DNA from 3 places in the Alteromonas sp. 5NW40-0090 genome. Region 2 is predicted to be linked to each of the others. Evidence: predicted binding sites of a transcription regulator. Region 2 holds the regulator's gene; each other region holds the start of a gene.

Region 1 (7,021 bases), on a different contig from region 2:
GCTTGGCAGCGCTCGGTACATCTGCACGCTTATCAATGTAGCTACCGTAGGTTATAAGAATACCCATACCCAACGACAGAGAGAAAAAGGCTTGCGATAACGCACCATTCACCACTTCAGCAGTGATTTTTGAAAACTCAGGAACAATATAAAACTCAACGCCAGCCATTGCATTTTCGCGAGTTAATACGAAGATAACGAGACCAATAAGCATCACGAAAAGCGCAGGCATGAGTAGCTTTGCCGCTTTTTCTATCCCTTCTTTTACACCGCCTTGAAGGATGAGGTAGACCACACCAACAACGGCCGCCATGTATACAAAGATGGCTTCAGAGTTGATAAACAGACCAAAGGTTTCTGGGTTAGCTAACTTGTCTAGATTTCCGCTTACTGCTTCGAACAAATAGCCGAAAAGCCACACGGTAATAACCATGTAGAAAACGGCAATCATGAACGGCGTAGCAATAGCTAGCCACCCCGCGACTTTCCATTTCTTTTCATTACCGCTTATATCACTGTATGCACCAAGCGGGTCTTTTTTAGCATGGCGACCAACTGACATTTCCGCCAGCATTACTGGTAAACAAATGGCAAAAACGAAAATAGCGTACATTAAAAGAAATGCACCACCGCCATTTTTAGCTGCACCGACAGGAAACCCTACCAAATTACCTATGCCTACCGCAGAACCTGCAGCAGCCAAAATAAAACCTATGCGCGATCCGAACTGTTCTCTGGCCCCGCTCATATCCCTTCCTCTTGTTGAGTTATTGTTATAGCAGTTCGCCGTATCACGCCTTGTGATGCACAAACACGTTGTGTACTCACAATTCATGTTGGTTGTCGTTACTTACTATTCGTAAGGATCAAGCCGAGCGAACTGGTATTATTTATTATCAGGATGGCGTTTGTTGTTATGACTCACGTGTGGCGTCAACGCGTTGTATTGCTACCTCTATGGGCTTATCAATACGCTGCACCATTCCCAAAATAGCATGGTAACAGCAGTGAAATGAAAAGTCTTGATGTTGAACTTGCTGAAATGATGTTAGACCGTATCACCAAGTTACCACTTCGCCATTCCAGTCGATAAAATGACAAGCTTGGTCTCGATCAAGCGCCGAAAGGTGGTGAATGAGCTGTTTAGCGGTAAACTCAGGCGTGAACAGTTTCTTGGCGGCGACGTTCTTTTGAAAAGGCTTAGAAAGCCCCGTATCAACCGTCCCAGGGTGATAACAAACAAGCATGACATCTTTCAATCTGCGCTTGTATTCCACCGACGCCGTTTTAACCAACATGTTGAGCGCTGCTTTCGACGCGCGGTAGCCGTACCACCCGCCAAGTCCATTATCTGAAATACTCCCTACTCTCGCGCTTAAGCAAACAAGGGTTGAGCCTTCTTTACTCATAACATTCACCAAATGCTTGAGCCACATTGCGGGAATAATGCTGTTAGTCGAAAAATATGCCGCTAAGGCCTGCTCACTAACATCTTCCAAACGTTTCTCAGGATGAATGCCATCGCTTTCGCGGTGCAGAAAGCCGGTAGTGATAACTACCGTAGTTAACACAACCTGCTGTTCAGCCAGCTGTTCAACAAATTCGCTTATGTGCCTATCGTCCTGTTCGGCCAGCTGATGATAGGTAACATCCCCAGAATGATTGGTGTCAGATAAAGGGGCGCGACTAACCGCAAACACCCTAGCACCTTCACTGCTATACTGCTCAATAAGCGCAGACGCAATACCGCCCGACGCGCCCACTATGAGTACGTTATTTTTCACTGGCTTCTCCTGGTATGCAGCGATTGCACTGACGTTTTTTACCTGTTAACAGGTATGAAATGGTGTATCTATGCTTTGCGAATACATTGTAAAAAGCATCGGCCACATAACGAATAACAGGCCAGCGAAGCGGTGCGTATAGCCACCCCATGCCCACGGCTTTCCATGCTTCATGAGTGACATCAAGGCCAGTTATCAACGTCCCGTCGTCACGAAGTCCGTGAATTCTTGCATTGAGTGCATGCCAATCCATGGTTGGATAACGGCTTGAAAAATCGGGGGCCTGAATATCTACCAAGGTCAATTTGTTATGCTTGTCTCTTTTTCTTAAATGACGCATTTCAGCAATACACAACGGACAATACCCGTCATAGAAAATAATCACGACTGAATACCTCTGCCAAATCTTGAACACATTGATACGCATTGTTATGGGTAGCGAACTGCTTCAAGGAAAACGATTAGATGGTTAGGTTAAAACCTTTTACCTAACTCGCACGTTATTCTTATTTAATATTCGTTTATACGATAAAAAAACACGCTTGGATGACTTGTGTTGTGACCTAGCCGCACCCACACTACAGACAAAGATTAAGAGAGGTTTTTACTATGGCAAATTTACAAGTCGCCACGTTGGCAGGCGGATGCTTTTGGTGTATCGAGTCAGCGTTTAATAGCGTTGAAGGCGTGGAAAAAGCAATTTCTGGCTACGCTGGAGGCGAAAAGGCCGATCCAACCTATGAAGAGGTATGCAAAGGAAATACTGGCCATGCTGAAGTGGTACAAGTAACGTTTGATGCCGACAGCATCAGCTACCGGGAGATACTAGAAATTTTCTTTGCGCTGCATAACCCTACACAGCTAAATAGACAGGGCAATGATGTAGGCACACAGTATCGCAGCGCGGTTTTCTATCACGACGATACACAAAAAGCTGAAGCAGAAAAAATTATCGCAGAAATCACAGAAGAAGAGATTTGGCCCGATCCCGTAGTGACTGAAATAGTAGCAGTAAATAACTACTACGACGCCGAAGACTACCATCAAGATTACTTCAAAAATAATCCACAAAACCAATATTGCTCTATGGTGGTGGCGCCTAAACTTGCGAAGTTCAAAAAAACCTTCGCTTCTCGACTTCGCAGCGACGCATAAATAAAACAGCGATATTAAGCGCGCTATCAATAGCGTTAGCCAACAATAAAAAGGGTTGCTTAAAAGCAACCCTTTTGTTTTTCAATCTATTCGTTTTCTTATTATTCAAACCAAACGCTGTTAATTTCTAGTGGAAACAATAAAGGCGCTAAGTCTTCATAACGCGTCTTATGCGCTTCACACGTCGCGTTTTTAAGGTAGTTTTTCTCCCAAGGATCGTTAATGATCCACAAGGTATTTTCAATGGTCACTAATCCTTCCATCGACGAGTTGTCCATTGTGTACTGTTCACAATTCTGGTCGCCGGCAACGTCGAAGGTAATAGGTATACGCTTTGTTGGCTTACTGCCACTCACATCAATTACCCACAGTTCATTGTCGTTTCTTGCTGCGCCAAACAAATAGGATGCGCCCGTTGAATGGGTATAAAGTGCCAGTCCATTGATAGGATGATTACCTGAAGTAAACGAAGGAAGTTTTAGGTTAGGCTCGCTCACTGTGGCAAAATCTTTCGACGAGAAAAAGTCTTCATCAACAGCCAATGTAAAAATTCTTGGCTGTCCTGCTTTATCTTTCTCTAGCGCCAAGTATAAGGTGCCGTCGTCAGCCATAGTAAGACCTTCAATACCATCGTTGGGAAAGTTACCTACTTCGAACTCTTGCGGAAACTGGAGTGGGCGCACATCCGACATTTCAACCGAGCCATTGTCTTTTCGCGTCAATTTTACCAACAAGGTGGGGTAATCTGTTGACCCTGTTTCCTCGTATTTGGTTTCACAACGAGGGCTTAATGCGCCGGTACGGGTAGCATCTTCGGTAACCGTATAAATTACGTTAGTGTCTCTGGGGTCTACGGCTAGCGCTTCTAAATCAGGTTGCTCGCTCAAATAGCTATAAAAGCAGCTTCGGCGCACGGTAGTAGAAAATGAAAAGCGTTCGCTCGATGCGCTCAGCGTTGCGGTATCTGGTGAAATGCTATGAAGTTTCAACTGTTGAGTCGTATCAGCGCTAGCATCTGCGATAGTGACAAGTTGACCGTCTAGCACCACTAACCCAGAGGTTTGAGGATCAAACATAACCTTGCCTTTTTCATCAAGGATCCATTTACCCACAGTGACTTCGGTTAAGTCTTGAGGTTCAGGAGTAATAACAACGTCTTTCGGCTCGCTACAGGCGCTTATCAGTAAAGTGGTTAGCACAGCACTGGTCAAATATTTTAGCATAGTGTGAAGTCCTCTCTGCGTTCATTGAGACGAGAGCAAAAGGTAAAACTGAAAAAATTGTAAGGGAGTATATCGAGCATACCGTTTATTCACAAAAAAGAGTAAGGTTATGCGATAGACATCAGGTTTGCTGAGTACATATATGATTTGGCAACGTTAAATAGTCGTGCTGTCATCATGTTTTCAATTAATGTGCAGCATATTTAGTTAACACGCTTACGTGTATTAATATTGACGAAAATTAAAGGAGAGCGTCATTTCTACGCAGCACTTGCCCCAAGTTATTGCAGGTCCAATAGTAAGAAAAGTGACATCTACAGAATGTCATATTTGGGTAGTAACCAGTAACGCCGATTCACCTGCGCTAAATCTATCTGCAAATGAAGTCGTCGTCAGCGGCAATTGTCAACGCGAAACCGTACCCGTAGGTAAGTACGCATTTATACACTTGCTCTCTTTCACTTCGTCAGAGCCCTTCGAAGATACTGCGCGGATAGGTTACTCGCTATCTTTTAGCGACGACGCTCAACAGGCTTCATGGGAAGATGAACAACGCGGGCTTCTTTACGATGGGCAGTCTTCCTTAAGTTTCCATTACACTGAGACTCCCGAGACCATACTGCACGGCTCATGCCGTAAGCCTCACTTTCAAAGTGATGATGCCCTAGCACAAGTAGATGTACTCCTTAAAAATGCGTTCAAAAAGCAAAATGATTTTCCCGATCTTCTGTTGATGACGGGTGACCAAATTTACGCTGATGATGTCGCAGGTCCTATGCTTAAAGCCATACATAGCGTGATTGACCGTTTAGGCCTTTATCATGAAGTACTGGAAGGAGCAGTAGTAACCAACACTAATGAACTTGCCACACATGAATATGGGTATTACGAACGAGAGCAGCTTCTACCTCAAATTGCGACCAATACGGTACTGTCTTCAATATTCTTTGGTGCTAAGAAAAAACCCGTATTCACATCAGTAAACGCGCAAAATCATTTGATTGGCAGTGCGGAGATCATCGCTATGTATTTACTGGTGTGGTCCGACACGCTTTGGGCTGATATCAATATAGATAAAGATGGGATCCCCCAAAAATACCACGCTATTTTCGACAAAGAACACGAGGCGCTTAGCGGCTTTGTAAAACAGCTACCGCAGGTACGTAGAGCCCTGGCACACATTCCTACCTATATGATCTTTGACGATCACGATGTGACCGACGACTGGAACTTAACCCGGGGGTGGGAACAAGAAGTCTATGGAAACCCTTTATCAAAACGCATGATCGGCAATGCGCTTATCGGCTACTTGCTTTGCCAAGGCTGGGGAAATGCACCAAAAAAAGTGGCGCCATTAATTGCTAAAGTACAAGAATCAATGGGAGAAAGCGGTTTAAACTCGCACGATGAAATCATTGATGATCTGTTGGATTTTGATCAGTGGCATTACCGTTTAGATACCTCACCACCTATTGAGGTTTTAGACACCCGCACGCAGCGTTGGCGCAGTGAATCTAATATGAATAAGCCCTCGGGGCTAATGGACTGGGAAGCACTGTGTGATTTTCAGCATTCTATAATCGGCAAAGAATCTGTCATCGTTGTCTCTGCCGCTCCCATTTATGGTGTAAAGGTTATCGAAGCCATTCAAAAGGTGTTTACGTTTTTTGGCAAGGCGCTTACTGTTGATGCTGAGAACTGGATGGCCCACAAAGGCACCGCGAACGTTATATTAAACATATTCAGGCATTACAAAACGCCCCCCGATTTCATCATTCTATCTGGCGATGTGCACTATTCCTTTGTATACGATGTACGTCTACGCTTTAGGCGAAACAGCCCCCATATCACTCAGTTCACCTGTAGCGGATTGAAAAACGCATTCCCGGATGGGCTTATTAAGTGGCTGGATAGGTTAAACCGTGTGCTTTATCGCTCCAAGTCACCCCTGAACCTTTTTACTAGGCGCAGAAATATGTCGGTAAAAGCACGGGAACCTAGCAAGGGTTATGGCGAATTATTCAACGGTTGCGCCATTGGTGTATTAAAAATTTCACAGAAAAACACCGATGTTCAGTGCAAAGCTTTGTTGAGCAACGGTAAAGAGGTAGAATTCCCTGCTTCTAAAGACGATTAGTTCAAAAGAGGTATCTAATGAGTGATAGCGTACTGTCCATCGGATTATTTTACGGCTCAACAACCTGCTATACCGAAATGGCAGCAGAAAAAATCCAAACGCAGCTCAATAGCCTTTTTGACGAAGATATTGTTGACCTCCACAACATTAAAGACGTGAATCTAACGCGCACCGCCGAATACGACATTATCATTTTTGGTATTTCAACGTGGGACTTTGGCGAGCTCCAGGAAGATTGGGAGTCTCATTGGGAAGAAGTGCACGGCTTGGATTTAGCAGGGAAAACCATCGCTTTATTCGGACTTGGCGACCAACTTGGTTACGGAGAATGGTTTCAAGATGCACTAGGTATGCTTCACGATGCAATATTGCCATCTGGCTGTAAGATCGTGGGGTATTGGCCAAACGAAGGCTATGAGTTTACCGCCTCAAAAGCGTTGACCGAAGACAAAACTCAATTTGTTGGTCTGTCTCTTGACGATGAAAACCAATACGACAAAACCGATGCACGCATCGAAGCATGGTGTGAGCAGTTATTGGTCTCGATGGCTTAACATCTATAAAATTTGGATCTCAGTGTTGGAAAGTAAAGGCCGTATTCATCAGCAGTTTTATCGCAACGGCCCAAGCCACAGGGACGGCGCTGATGTTTCATTTCAAGATATTCGCAAACTGTTTAATTTCGCTACGATCACTGTGGGTAGATGGGTCACAGCAGAAGA
Region 2 (7,021 bases):
ATCTATTGACCACCTTACCTTCATTGCCTGCGGCAACGCCTGTAAAAATGGCAGCGCCAAACGTAGCGCATTGTGAAGCGGCGCACGCTTTTCATGGCTGCATACCAGCATAAACCGGAACCTGCCTTGCCGCTTTTCGATCAGACAAGGAAACGGTCCACTTAACTCAATGGCATGCTGCTGGAGAAAGACTTGCTTACTATCTTGTAAAAAGCGATAAGCCAAACTGCTGTCGGTCGCTTCAGCGCGGATCACAAATTGGCTAATAAAAGGGGGCAGCCCCGCCGCTTTACGCTCCATCAATGCGTGTCTGGCGAAATGGCCATAGCCATTGTGCACTAAATCTTGTAGCAAAGGGTGGTGAGGATTGTGAGTTTGAAGCCACATTTCACCAGGTTTACTGGCGCGCCCAGCTCTTCCAGCAAGCTGAGTTACAAGCTGAGCGAGCTTTTCCGGTGCTCTAAAATCCGCACTAAAAAGAGCACCATCACAATCTAGTACTGCAACTAGGGTTACATGAGGGAAATGGTGACCTTTTGATAGTATCTGGGTGCCTACTAGCAGCTGGTACTCTTGGCGGTTTATTGCGTCAAGCGTTTGGTGCAGTTTATCTTTGCCCCGCACGGTATCGCTGTCTATTCGTACCTGTTTAACACCGGGAAATAAGCTTGTAAGCCCTTGCTCAACTTGCTCGGTTCCGGTACCCGCCGTAACTAATTCATTGTGATGGCACGCTTCGCAGTTTGATGGCATTGAGCGCATGCCGCCGCAGTGATGACACTGAAGTCGGTTCTGTGCTTTATGCACAGTGTAAGGACGATCACAACGCTTACACATGACGGTTTCACCGCAGTGGTGGCAGAGCAGCGCTGGCGCATAGCCTCTGCGATTCACAAACACCAATACCTGGTTTCCCGCGCTGATATGCTGGCGCATTATCGTTAGCAAGCCTTGCGAAATACCGTAGTAAATGGGCTGGTCACGCGCGTCTAACACATGCTGATGCGTGCTTTTCGCCCCTCCTGCTCGCTTGGTAAGCTGCAAATGGGCATAACGACCGCTTAGCGCATTGTTAAGTGTTTCAAGCGCAGGCGTGGCACTGCCTAGTAAAAGCGGAATATTATGCTGCTTGGCACGCATAGCTGCCAGGTCACGAGCATGATAGCGAAGCCCATCTTGCTGCTTAAAAGACTCGTCGTGCTCTTCATCCACAATCAGCATACCGGGATTGTGCAGCGGGGTGAAAATAGCCGAGCGGGTACCAATGATAATACCGAGTTCACCGGCTTTTGCTCGCTGCCACACCTGTAGCCGTTCCTTATCAGAAAGCTGAGAGTGTAAAACGCCCACTGCAATACCAAAGCGCTTTTCAAAGCGTGACACGGTTTGCGGCGTAAGCCCGATTTCTGGTACCAAGATAAGCACTTGCTTCCCTTCACGCAGTAAGGGTTCGATGGCTTGAAGATACACTTCCGTTTTACCGCTACCGGTAACCCCTTCAAGTAAACTTACTGCAAAGTTGCCTTGCTGACGGTTAAGCGCGGCAATAGCAACCGACTGTTCTGTGTCTGGAACCGGCTTTTCAGACACCGATAACGAGGCAAGCCAACTGCCTGACTTAAATTCAGGCGCGACTTCTTCAATGCTTGCCAATGACTTTTCGACAAGCGCTTTGACCGCAGGTGCGCCATACTGCTTGCGCGCTTGGGACGCTAATAAGGCACCACCGGCCATTGCAGTAAAACAGGCTTGTTGTTTAGGCGCCCGCGATAACGTGTCTGCATCCCTTTGCCTACCTTCTTCGGTAAGCATTAGCATGTCTTGAGGTGTTGGCGCTGCTGACTCGCCTTTGCGCAATAAAACAGGCAGCATGGCGTGCAACACTTCACCCGGCGCATGATGATAGTACTGCCACAGCCATTGGGCCATTTTCAGCAGCACCTCATCTATAATGGGGCTATCGTCCAGTACCGACTCAATGGCTTTTAGCTTGTTGGAGTTTTCAATGTCGCTTTCAGGTTTGTGTAGGGTTTCAACAACTACGCCCACAAGTTTGCGCGGACCAAAAGGTACAACTACCCTCACACCTGCACTGAGCGCGCTATTGTGGGTATATGTGAAAAGTTGGCGCAGTGGCACTGGCACGGCAACTTGGATAAAGGCCATTGCGAACGTTTTACCTTATTTGACGACTGTTATAGCGCGTAATGCGCTTACTAAGTTTCTTATGTTGAAACTAATTATACTGAAGCTACTTGCAGACCTATACGTTACAGTAGTTTGCGCTGCTAACAGCTAGCAACACATTTTGCTATTAGCGCATGATTTTGCTACTAGCGCATATGGCCTAGCCTTGAAAGACAAATATTTAAACATACTTTACTGTTAAGCATAAAAAGAATGTTTTTAGTTTGGCCTTTTTCTACGGCTTCCTTGTCTAGCTCTCTTGTTTAGCATTTGGCCAAAAACCGCTTGATCAAGGCCCTGCCATCCTTTATTATGCGCCGCTCTTTTGCGATAGGCTGTTCTTTGAACGACTTATCATTTGAATTAAGTAACGTATGGTGTGCGACTTCGGGTTGTATAGCGATACGGCCTTATTATGTGAGGTAACCCAATGAAACAAGATATCCACCCAAAATACGAAGAAATCACAGCAACTTGCTCATGTGGTAACGTAATGAACATTCGTTCTACGCTTGGTAAAGACATCAACCTAGACGTATGTTCTTCATGTCACCCATTCTACACTGGTAAGCAACGTAACGTTGACACTGGTGGTCGTGTTGATCGCTTCAAGAAGCGTTTCGGTGCATTGGGCAAAAAGTAAGCCTGATATCGAGTTCGAAAAAAGCGCCTTTATGGCGCTTTTTTATTGCCTAAAATTCACGCTTCACACAAACAAGGTGCACCAAACAGCGCTTTACCGCCGTTATCCTACGTCAGGGCAGTTACCTAGCCAATGTAAAAAGCCCTGCAACTCGCCTTCTGAAAACGTTTTTAGCTTAATTTACAACATTCAGCGTAACCTGAACTCAGTGAAGGTTTTTTACATTAGATAAATGCCTATCCCAATTGCCGCCACTCACTTTTTTACATTGTTCTTCGCTGTCAAAATAAATACCAACGGGTGCTGACTTAATTGACGCCAAAGCAATATTCACTTGGCTTATGAAGTCTATATCCCAACCATTAGTTAACGCCCGCTGCTTCTCCTGCTCAGTATTAAACACGGCAATCACTTGCGGCGTTCTCCAATGCCCTAAGTGAGTTAACCAAACAAATCCATTATTGGCAGATTTTACGCTTTCGCATACACCGGTTAGCACGGTTATTAGTTTTCTTTCTGTCATATCCTCGCCTTAAGTGCGAATTTTAAGTGGGCTTTCACAGGATTTTATCAGAAATATTGGATGGAGAATTAACGAGGTATCTCCCTGCGTTCTATTTTCCTGATTTGGGTTTCTGTCCTATGCATTTATGAGAACGTAGAGCCTTTCGATAGCTTTGTTTTCATCCTCCACACAATAGACCTAAGGAATGTTATAACAAGTCAAAATAAATAATATGAATGGCAATTATAGCCCCATTTTACTGGTCTAATTAGTATGCCTACCCTACATTGGTATATGAGAATTCTGATCAGATATGTACACAGTGATTGGCTGTGTTAGAGTTGCGATCGGCACTTTGATAGTGAGCATTAATTCTGTGAATAATGCATTACTTTCAAGACTTGTGGCGCTTTTGGGTACATGAACCTGAGGCTTGTATCCATTAAGGTATGTGAACAAAATCAGTAAAGGTTAACGCCTAATCTGCTTTTTCCACATGCCACCTAAAGGCCTATTGATGATTGCTGTAAAACAAAGATCAACAAGCCCTAGTGCTAACAACTATTTATAATCACTTTTGTCATTACTTGGTTGTAACGCGCTTACGTTTATCTACCTATAACTATAACGACAATAAAATAGCTACAGAGCGTGAACGAAAACACCGATGAACCCTACATCTAAGGATACCTTTTTACATGTCAGATTTTAGACAACGCGCACTCGACTATCACGCCAAACCCACACCTGGAAAAATCCGCGTAGAGCTATCTAAACCTGCCGATAGCGTGGACGACCTTGCTCTCGCCTATAGCCCAGGCGTTGCCGAGCCGGTCAGAGAAATAGCCGAAGATGCAGATAACGCCTATAAATACACGGGTAAAGGAAACCTGGTTGCCGTTATCAGTAACGGAACCGCGATTTTAGGATTGGGTAACCTAGGCCCACTGGCATCGAAACCTGTTATGGAAGGTAAAGCCCTTCTGTTTAAACGCTTTGCTGGACTGGATGCCATTGACATTGAAGTGAAGCATCGTACGACCGAAGAGTTCATTAATACGGTAGCGAATATCGCCGATACATTTGGCGGCATTAACCTAGAAGACATTAAAGCGCCTGAATGCTTTGAGATTGAACAAGAGCTAATTAAGCGCTGTAAAATTCCAGTATTTCATGATGATCAGCACGGTACCGCTATTGTAACCGCAGCAGGTATGCTTAACGCGTTGGAGATTCAGGGCAAAAGCATAGAGAGCGCTAAAATTGTGTGTATGGGGGCCGGTGCAGCAGCGGTCGCTTGTATGGAACTGCTTATTAAGTGTGGTGCCCAGCGCGAACGTATTTATATGCTAGACAGAAAAGGCGTTATCCATACTCGTCGCGAAGACTTAACTGAGCACAAAAAGCTATTTGCTAACAATACTGACAAGCGTACGCTTGAAGATGTAATGGAAGGTGCGGATATCTTTGTTGGTGTGTCTGGGCCGGATGTTTTACCACCAGAAACACTGGCCTTGATGGCTGAAAACCCAATTGTATTTGCATGTTCTAACCCAGACCCTGAGATAAAGCCTGAACTTGCTCACGAAGTACGTAAAGATCTTATTATGGCCACTGGACGTTCGGACTACCCTAACCAAGTAAACAACGTACTGTGCTTCCCGTTTATTTTCCGTGGCGCGCTAGATGTTCGTGCAACGGCCATCAACGATGAAATGAAAGTAGCAGCAGTAGAAGCCCTTCGTGCTATTACGAAAGAGCCTGTACCAGAGGAAGTATTAGCTGCGAGTAAAAGTGATAGCCTGACATTTGGTAAAGAGTACATTATTCCTAAACCTATGGATCCGCGTTTATGCGAGCGTATTGCTACCGCCGTGTCTAAGGCTGCTATTGAATCTGGTGTTGCACGCGTACCTGAAAGCCCAGAAGAATAAAATTCTGGCGCATAAGGCAAAAAAATGGTGGGGCTAGTGCTCAACCTTTATTTGCTACAAAGTGCGCTTAGAGAATACAAGTACATAAAAAACGGCGCCGTGTTGTAGGTTATCAACTAGCAATAACTTACAACAAAGCGCCGTTTCTCTTTAATACTAAATATCAGTCGTCTTCCGACACATCGTTTTCGAAGCTAGGGTCAATACCCATTTCTTCCATAATACGTCTTGCTTCAGCCGGCACGCGATTAGGATTGTCTTTACGCAAGTCATCATCGTTAGGCAAAGGTTGCCCGGTAAATGCGTGTAAAAACGCCTCGCAAAGCAATTCCGAATTAGTGGCGTGACGCAAATTATTGATTTGGCGGCGGGTACGCTCATCAGTAAGTGCTTTAAGCACATTAATAGGTATAGAGACAGTGACTTTCTTTACCTGCTCGCTCTTTTTCCCGTGCTCTGCGTAGGGGTGAATATATTTACCGTTCCATTCTGCCATTGTACTAACTCGGTCTACTCTTTTTTATATTATGAAGAGAAATTCTAAACAAGTTCACGAAAAGGTCAATTGAGCAGTGTAAACCTCTTGACGTCTAGACATATATTCTTTAATTTAGACGTCTAAACGTCTATAAGAATACATTTTTGAGAGTAAAAGCCATGGTTTCTTACGCACAAGGTATCGATGCATTAAACCAGTCCCTGTCGGAACTGCGTGATATTGATGTATCTTTTGAATTTTTTCCGCCTAAAACGGAAGCCATGGAACAGACCTTATGGAAGTCTGTTGAACGCCTAGCGCCACTAAAGCCAAGCTACATGTCGGTAACCTACGGCGCGAATAGCGGTGAACGTGACAGAACCCACGACGTAGTTAAGCGCATTCAGCAGCAAACCGGTGTAGCAGCTGTTCCTCACTTGACCTGTGTTGATGCTAGCCGAGATGAACTTAAACAAATTGCTAAAGACTACTGGGATTCAGGCATTCGCCGTATTGTTGCGCTTCGTGGCGATTTACCGCCAGGGGTAGAGAAAACAGAGATGTACGCCTCTGATCTTGTTGCCTTGCTAAAAGACGTTGCCGATTTTGATATTTCTGTTGCCGCCTATCCAGAGAAGCATCCAGAAGCGCCAAATGCACAGTTTGATTTGCTAAACCTAAAGCGAAAGGCAGAAGCAGGCGCTACAGAAGCGATTACCCAATTCTTCTTCGATACCAGTGTTTACCTTCGATTTAGAGACCGTGCAGCTGCAGCTGGTGTCGACTTAGATATAGTTCCGGGTATTTTGCCGGTAACTAACTATCAAACATTAGTGAAATTTGCAGGGTTTACAAACGTGCATGTGCCGGGATGGTTGCACAAAATGTTCGACGGCCTTGATGCCGACGACCAAGCCACCCGTAACCTGATAGGCGCTAACATTGCCATGGACCAAGTAAAGGTATTGGCTAAAGAAGGGGTGAAACACTTCCATTTCTATACCTTAAACCGTAGTGAATTAAGCTACGCCATCTGCCACATGCTGGGCGTGCGTTCAGGCGCTTAATAAATAACAATTATCACAAGGGTGATGTCATTTTTGCATGATTCACTTCACAAAAGGCGCAATCAATGCGCCTTTGCTGTTTTAAACCTGCATTAAACTTTGCCACCAAGGCCGCCCGCAGTTACCATCTGATATACATGTATTGAACTATCGATGCCTTATATCAGTCCGCATTGATAAGGCCGCGCTATTCATCTTTTACAAGGT
Region 3 (7,021 bases), on a different contig from region 2:
TTATCGGCAATTCCGTATTTATCAACGGCTGCTAGTGTATCACCACCACCTGCGATTGAGAATGCGTCGCTAGCCGCAATCGCTTCAGACAGCGCTTTAGTTCCAGCACTGAACTGTTCAAATTCAAATACACCTACAGGGCCATTCCATACAATAGTGCCTGCGTTTTTAATGATCTCTTCTAACGCTTTTGAAGAGTCTGGGCCGATATCAAAAATCATATCGTCATCAGCAACATCACTGACTACTTTTAGCGTTGCTTCGGTGTTCTCATCAAACGCTTTGCCCACCACTACGTCTGTTGGCACTGGAATATTACCACCATTCGCTTGCGCTTCATTCATCAACTGCGTGGCTTGCTCGGTGAGATCCATTTCTACCAGCGACTTACCGACATTGTGGCCTTGTGCTGCAATAAAGGTATTGGCAATGCCGCCGCCAACAATGAGCTGGTCGACTTTTTCGGCAAGCGTTTTCAATACGGTAAGTTTAGTAGATACTTTAGAGCCACCTACAATGGCAACCATTGGGCGCTTAGGATTATCCAGCGCTTTGCCTAGTGCATCTAATTCTGCAGCAAGTAATGGGCCAGCACAGGCTTTTGGTGCGAATTTAGCAACGCCGTGGGTAGACGCTTGTGCGCGGTGAGCCGTACCAAACGCATCCATTACAAAAATATCGCAAAGTGCTGCGTACTGTTTTGCTAGCGTCTCGTCGTCTTTCTTTTCGCCTTTGTTAAAGCGGACGTTTTCAAGAATAACGAGTTCGCCGTCAGCCAGTTCAACACCATCCAGGTAATCTTTTACCAGTTTAACCGGTACGTCTAAGGCGTCATTGAGGTAATCGACTACAGGTTGAAGAGAGAACTCGTCAGCAGGCTCGCCTTCAGTAGGGCGACCAAGGTGAGACATCACCATCACCGCCGCTCCCGCTTCTAGCGCTGCTTTAATGGTAGGAATAGATGCTCTGATACGTGCATCAGAAGTGACTTTACCGTCTTTTACCGGCACGTTTAGGTCTTGTCTAATTAGTACGCGCTGACCGCTTAAGGCCATATCGCTCATGCTTGGAATTGCCATTGTCTTTCCTATGTTAATTTCAATTTAGTAGAGCGTGTTTATAAACACACGCTCAAATTAACGGTGAAAGCTGCGCGGGCTGGTGCTACCAACCCTTGGCAGCATCAATGCTTTACTTTGCGTCGAACATCACTTTTGCTGTGTCGAGCATACGGTTTGCAAAACCCCATTCGTTGTCACACCACACCAGTGTTTTAACCAGTTGCTTGTGACTGACTCTTGTCTGTGTGCCATCTACAATACACGAGTGAGGGTCGTGATTGAAATCTACCGACACCAAAGGCTCTTCGGTGTAATCCAAAATACCTTGTAACCGCCCCGCTTTTGCATTGCGAAGGGCCTGGTTCACTTGCTCTATGGTTACCTTAGATTGAAGCGTTACGCTTAAGTCCATGGCAGTAACATTGATAGTAGGCACTCGTACCGCAATAGCCTCAAATTTACCCGCAAACTTAGGCAGAATGCGCTCTATACCGGCAGCAAGTCGCGTATCAACGGGAATAATCGACTGACTTGCGGCGCGGGTTCTGCGCAAATCTTCATGATAGGCGTCGATAACTTGCTGGTCATGCATAGAGGCGTGAATGGTAGTGATCGTTCCACTTTCAACGCCAAAAGCTGCATCTAGCGCTTGGATAACCGGAACGATGCAGTTTGTGGTACAAGAACCATTAGAGACTAATTTTTGTTCACTGGTCAACGTGTCTTCGTTGGTACCGAAAATGACCGTATTATCTAAATCTGGTGACCCGGGTGATGAGAAAAGCACTTTGCCAGCGCCTGCATCTAAGTGGGCTTGCCCGGATGCTCTGTCATCAAACTTCCCCGTACACTCAAGCACAATATCAACGCCTAAGTCTTTCCACGGTAGATCTTTAATATCGCTTATCGCGAGCAGCGTAATATCGTCGCCTGCGACATTAAGCGTGTTGTTTTCTAAGGCCACATCAAAACGGAACCGCCCGTGGGCGGTATCGTATTTAAGTAAATGTGCAATGCCTTCGGGTTTCGCAATGTCGTTAATGGCTACCACGTTAAATTCGTTGTTGCGCCCGCTTTCATAAAGCGCGCGCAGCACGTTGCGACCAATACGACCAAACCCATTTATGGCAATATTTACCATAGGCTTATCTGTTACCTCTTACAGAGACAGTGCAGCCTCTACTACAGCGTCAGTGGTAATGTTGAAGTGCTTAAACAGGTCGCCAGCAGGTGCAGACTCACCAAAGGTGTCCATGCCTACGATAGCACCATTAAAGCCAACGTACTTGTACCAGCTGTCTTTAGACAACGCTTCGACCGCTACGCGTTTAACAACATTAGAAGGCAATACGCTTTCACGGTAATCAGCAGACTGACGATCAAATACGTCAGTTGATGGCATAGACACTACGCGCACCGCTTTACCTTGCTCGGTCAGTTTCGCTGCAGCTTCAACGGCTAGCTGAACCTCAGACCCTGTACCAATAAGAATAAGCTCTGGCGTACCTTCACAGTCTTTAAGTACGTAACCGCCTTTAGCGATATCAGCCACTTGTTGAGCCGTTCTTTCTTGCTGCGCTAAGCCTTGGCGTGTGAAGATTAGTGTTGTTGGGCCGTCAGTACGCTCAATAGCAGACTTCCACGACACAGCAGACTCAACCTGATCACACGGACGCCAGTTATCAAGGTTAGGCGTAGCACGTAGCGCTACTACCTGCTCTACCGGCTGGTGCGTTGGGCCGTCTTCACCCAGACCAATTGAGTCATGAGTGTAAACGAAAATAGCAGGCTGCTTCATTAGTGCTGCCATACGTACCGCGTTACGGGCATATTCCATAAACATTAGGAAGGTTGCACCGTATGCTTTAAAACCGCCGTGAAGAGCAATACCGTTCATCATGGCAGACATACCAAACTCACGTACACCATAATAAATGTAGTTACCTGAGGCATCGTTCGCTTCAACGCCTTTGCTGCCTTCCCAAATAGTCAAGTTAGAACCAGCCAAGTCGGCAGAACCGCCGAGTAGTTCAGGAAGTAATGGGCCAAATGCGTTTAATGCATTTTGCGATGCTTTACGTGAAGCAATGTTTTGAGGGTTAGCTTGCAGTTCAGCAATAATAGCGTCTGCTTTTTCGCTGAAATCTGCTGGAAGCTCACCGTTAACGCGGCGTTTAAACTCTGCCGCAAGCTCTGGGTAGGCGGCCTCGTATGCAGCGAAAGCATCATTCCACGCACTTTCTGCTTTTGAGCCTTTCTCTTTGCCATCCCAGCCAGCGTAAATATCGTCTGGAATTTCGAACGCGCCATGGCTCCAGCCAAGTTTCTCGCGAGTAGCGACAATTTCGTCCTCACCTAGTGGTGCACCGTGACAAGACTCGGTACCCTCTTTATTAGGCGAACCGAAACCAATAGTGGTTTTACAACAAATAAGCGTAGGCTGCGCGGTGTTCGCCTGTGCCTTCTCAATGGCGGCTTTTACTTGTTCTGCATCGTGACCGTCAACGCCATCGATCACTTCCCAACCGTAGCTCTTGAAGCGTGCTGGTGTATCGTCGGTGAACCAACCTTCCACTTCACCATCAATTGAAATGCCGTTGTCATCCCAGAACGCGATAAGCTTACCAAGGCCAAGTGTACCGGCTAGTGAACATGTCTCGTGTGAGATACCTTCCATCAAGCAGCCGTCGCCTAAGAATGCGTAGGTGTGGTGATCAACAATAGTATGACCGTCTTTGTTAAATTGTGCCGCTAGCACTTTTTCGGCAAGCGCCATGCCCACAGCATTACTGATACCTTGGCCTAGTGGGCCAGTGGTCGTTTCAACACCTGGCGCATAACCGTACTCTGGGTGACCTGGCGTTTTTGAATGCAATTGGCGGAAGTTCTTTAATTCTTCAATTTGCAGTTCGTAGCCCGAAAGGTGAAGAAGAGAGTACAACAGCATCGAGCCGTGACCATTTGAAAGCACAAAGCGATCGCGGTTAGCCCAAGATGGGTTTGCAGGGTTGTGTGATAAGAAATCACCCCATAGTACCTGTGCGATATCAGCCATCCCCATTGGGGCACCTGGGTGACCAGATTTAGCTTGTTGAACGGCGTCCATACTTAATGCACGGATTGCATTGGCGAGTTCACGACGAGAGGGCATGTTGTCTCCTGATTTATTTTGTATCTTTTGTTTCGTATCTTAGCGGGCTAGCGGAGCTAGACGAGCGTAGAGATAAGGCGTTTGCTCTACTTCTTTATACGATTGAATGTGGCGTTATTCTTACCTATGCCACCTAACAGTTCAATGAGTTTTCATTGCCAATAGCGAAAGTAATAGTAAAAAATGGTCTATACGCTCACCAATGCGTATTAGCACGGTAATAAAAACCCTCTTACCTTTGCCTAAGTCTTTTTATTTTATACAAATAACCTTGATACTGATCGGGTTATGTCAACATTTCGTAACAAAGAGACTTTTAGACGTCTAGAAGTAAAGACTGGTATTTATAACTTGTTTTAGTACAATATACGACTATTTTGATAATTTAACGCTTACGGAGCATTTATGGCCACGCATTTATTCACATCCGAGTCAGTGTCTGAAGGACATCCGGACAAAATTGCTGATCAGATCTCAGATGCGGTTCTTGACGCAATTTTAGAGCAAGATCCTCGCGCTCGGGTGGCCTGCGAAACGTATGTAAAAACCGGTATGGTTTTAGTAGGTGGTGAAGTCACTACTTCTGCTTGGGTAGATATTGAAGAACTTACCCGTAAAACAGTTAAAGAAATTGGCTATACGCACTCAGATATGGGCTTCGACGCTGACTCATGTGCTGTATTAAACGCAATTGGTAAACAGTCTCCTGACATCAATCAAGGTGTTGACCGCGCAAGCCTAGAAGAACAAGGTGCGGGTGACCAAGGCCTAATGTTCGGTTACGCGAGCGATGAAACTGACGTGCTAATGCCTGCGCCAATCACTTACTCTCACCGTCTTGTTCAAAAACAAGCCGAAGTACGTAAATCTGGTAAGCTAGACTGGTTGCGTCCAGATGCGAAAAGCCAAATTACATTCAAGTACGAAAACGACAAGCCTGTTGGCATCGACGCAGTTGTGCTTTCAACCCAGCACTGCGATTCAGTAAGCACTGAAACCGTACGTGAAGCGGTAATGGAAGAAATCATCAAGCCTGTGCTTCCAAGCGAGTGGATTGATGCCAACACGCGTTTCCACATCAACCCAACGGGACGATTTGTTATCGGTGGGCCAATGGGCGACTGCGGCTTAACGGGTCGTAAAATCATCGTAGACACTTACGGCGGCATGGCCCGTCACGGCGGTGGCGCGTTTTCAGGTAAAGATCCATCCAAAGTAGACCGCAGTGCAGCATACGCGGGTCGTTACGTTGCTAAGAACATTGTTGCAGCGGGTCTTGCAAAGCGTTGTGAAATTCAAGTGTCTTACGCCATCGGCGTAGCAGAGCCAACGTCCATCAGCATAGATACCTTTGGAACAGGCGTGGTAGATGAGAAGACACTGGTTGCATTGGTACGTGAACACTTTGACTTGCGTCCTTACGGCCTTATCCAAATGCTAGATCTTGAGCGCCCAATTTATCGCCCAACAGCTGCATATGGTCACTTTGGTCGTGACGAATTCCCATGGGAAGCAACAGATAAAGCAGAAGCGTTAAAAGCATCGGTTTAATTCGACAATCAAGTAACGCTTTTATACACGCCGTTCAGTTTTATAACGCTTTGGTTTTAAGCGGTTATACAAACTAGCGGCGTTTTTCTATTTAGGCTTTGCTATCTAGCGAAATCAACGAAGCAAATAAAAACAGCAAAGAATATTTTCATCATTTATTTTTTGCGACTATGCTTAATTAACGAACACACTGTTGCTTGTAGTTTCTTGTTGTTTTACAAGCCAAGATAACAACACCTTGGACTCTTCCATGAATGTGGTTAACGGTACTCTCATAGCGCTCACTCTGGCTGTCTCGCTGACTGCTTTGCCCGTATTCGCGAGAAACGATAATAGTAACTACAGCCCAATCCAATTTAAAAGCAAAAAGATAGCTCGCTGGCAGTTAAACAGTACATATCGCGTTCAATCTACAACTGAAAACTTTCTATACGACAACAGCTATACCTATCCAGCAGGTTCACAAGGCTTGTTCAGCGCCAGCCGACAGTTCGACACATGGATTCCACAAAAGGTTTATGCGACCTATAAAACGAACAACACCGCCTTTCAACATTATGCTGAGTGGCTTTATTTACCTCACGATATCGGTACATTTACCCGTTTAGGCTGGCTACTTGGAAAAAACAAAGGGTTAAATATGGCTGTAGAGATAGAGCATAGGCAAGTGGGCGAAGAAGAAAATATGGCCCTTTCCTTGGGTGTGAATTACCTGTTCTGATGAACATGTTAGCTTCCCGCTAACAAAACTCGTTATACACTTACTGTCCGAGTTCATTAAAGCCACTCCTGCATTCACAATCTTTCCTAAGAGACGCTCCTGCAATTTCTGAGTAGGCAATTATCTATGCGATTTAATATTACCCTTGCGTGAGTTCAATGGTTTTCGCATAAGTTTGTTGAATAATCATCGCATCTGAACTTGCTCTATGACGCTTAACATCATGCTCGGCTACAAGACTGTTTTTTACATCGTGCCATTTTTCCATTTGAGGCTCAGTTAAAATATATTCAAGAGCGCGACAGGTGAAAGACATGTCAACATTCGCTGCAGCGTAAAGTTTAATCAGCCAAGGGTTATCCACTACCCATCCGTCGCTGTACACTATAGTGTTTCCTAGAAAATTATTAAGCTCAACACACACTTTATAAGGGTCCTCACCTCGTGCTTGCAGCATTTGCTGAGAAATGCCATGTAGCGACTCAGCTTGCGAGTCCCAATGCACCCAAGAGGCAAATGGTCTAAGCAATTTGCACC

The links. The regulator MetJ, encoded in region 2, represses methionine synthesis genes. The targets are predictions, from matches to a motif close to TAGACGTCTAGACGTCTA.
Region 1: a site for MetJ is predicted at 2,299-2,316, ahead of msrA (peptide-methionine (S)-S-oxide reductase MsrA). Genes of this name have one in related genera too.
Region 3: a site for MetJ is predicted at 4,530-4,547, ahead of metK (methionine adenosyltransferase). Genes of this name have one in related genera too.

The regions. Positions count from the first base shown of each region.
Region 1 covers NZ_BAAJLT010000011.1:170,131-177,151, reverse strand. The annotation lists gene AC27KT_RS14910 (sodium-dependent transporter) at 1-748, opposite strand, end outside; gene AC27KT_RS14905 (SDR family NAD(P)-dependent oxidoreductase) at 1,059-1,784, opposite strand; gene AC27KT_RS14900 (thiol-disulfide oxidoreductase DCC family protein) at 1,774-2,169, opposite strand; gene msrA (peptide-methionine (S)-S-oxide reductase MsrA) at 2,394-2,939, shown strand; gene AC27KT_RS14890 (hypothetical protein) at 3,041-4,162, opposite strand; gene AC27KT_RS14885 (metallophosphoesterase family protein) at 4,434-6,299, shown strand; gene fldB (flavodoxin FldB) at 6,317-6,853, shown strand; gene AC27KT_RS14875 (CLCA_X family protein) at 6,879-7,021, shown strand, end outside.
Region 2 covers NZ_BAAJLT010000014.1:136,123-143,143, forward strand. The annotation lists gene priA (primosomal protein N') at 1-2,166, opposite strand, end outside; gene rpmE (50S ribosomal protein L31) at 2,618-2,830, shown strand; gene AC27KT_RS17285 (hypothetical protein) at 3,036-3,353, opposite strand; gene AC27KT_RS17290 (malic enzyme-like NAD(P)-binding protein) at 4,034-5,269, shown strand; gene metJ (met regulon transcriptional regulator MetJ) at 5,433-5,765, opposite strand; gene metF (methylenetetrahydrofolate reductase) at 5,927-6,814, shown strand.
Region 3 covers NZ_BAAJLT010000010.1:216,428-223,448, forward strand. The annotation lists gene AC27KT_RS14165 (phosphoglycerate kinase) at 1-1,079, opposite strand, end outside; gene epd (erythrose-4-phosphate dehydrogenase) at 1,192-2,202, opposite strand; gene tkt (transketolase) at 2,221-4,212, opposite strand; gene metK (methionine adenosyltransferase) at 4,618-5,763, shown strand; gene AC27KT_RS14185 (hypothetical protein) at 6,014-6,484, shown strand; gene AC27KT_RS14190 (3'-5' exonuclease) at 6,624-7,021, opposite strand, start outside.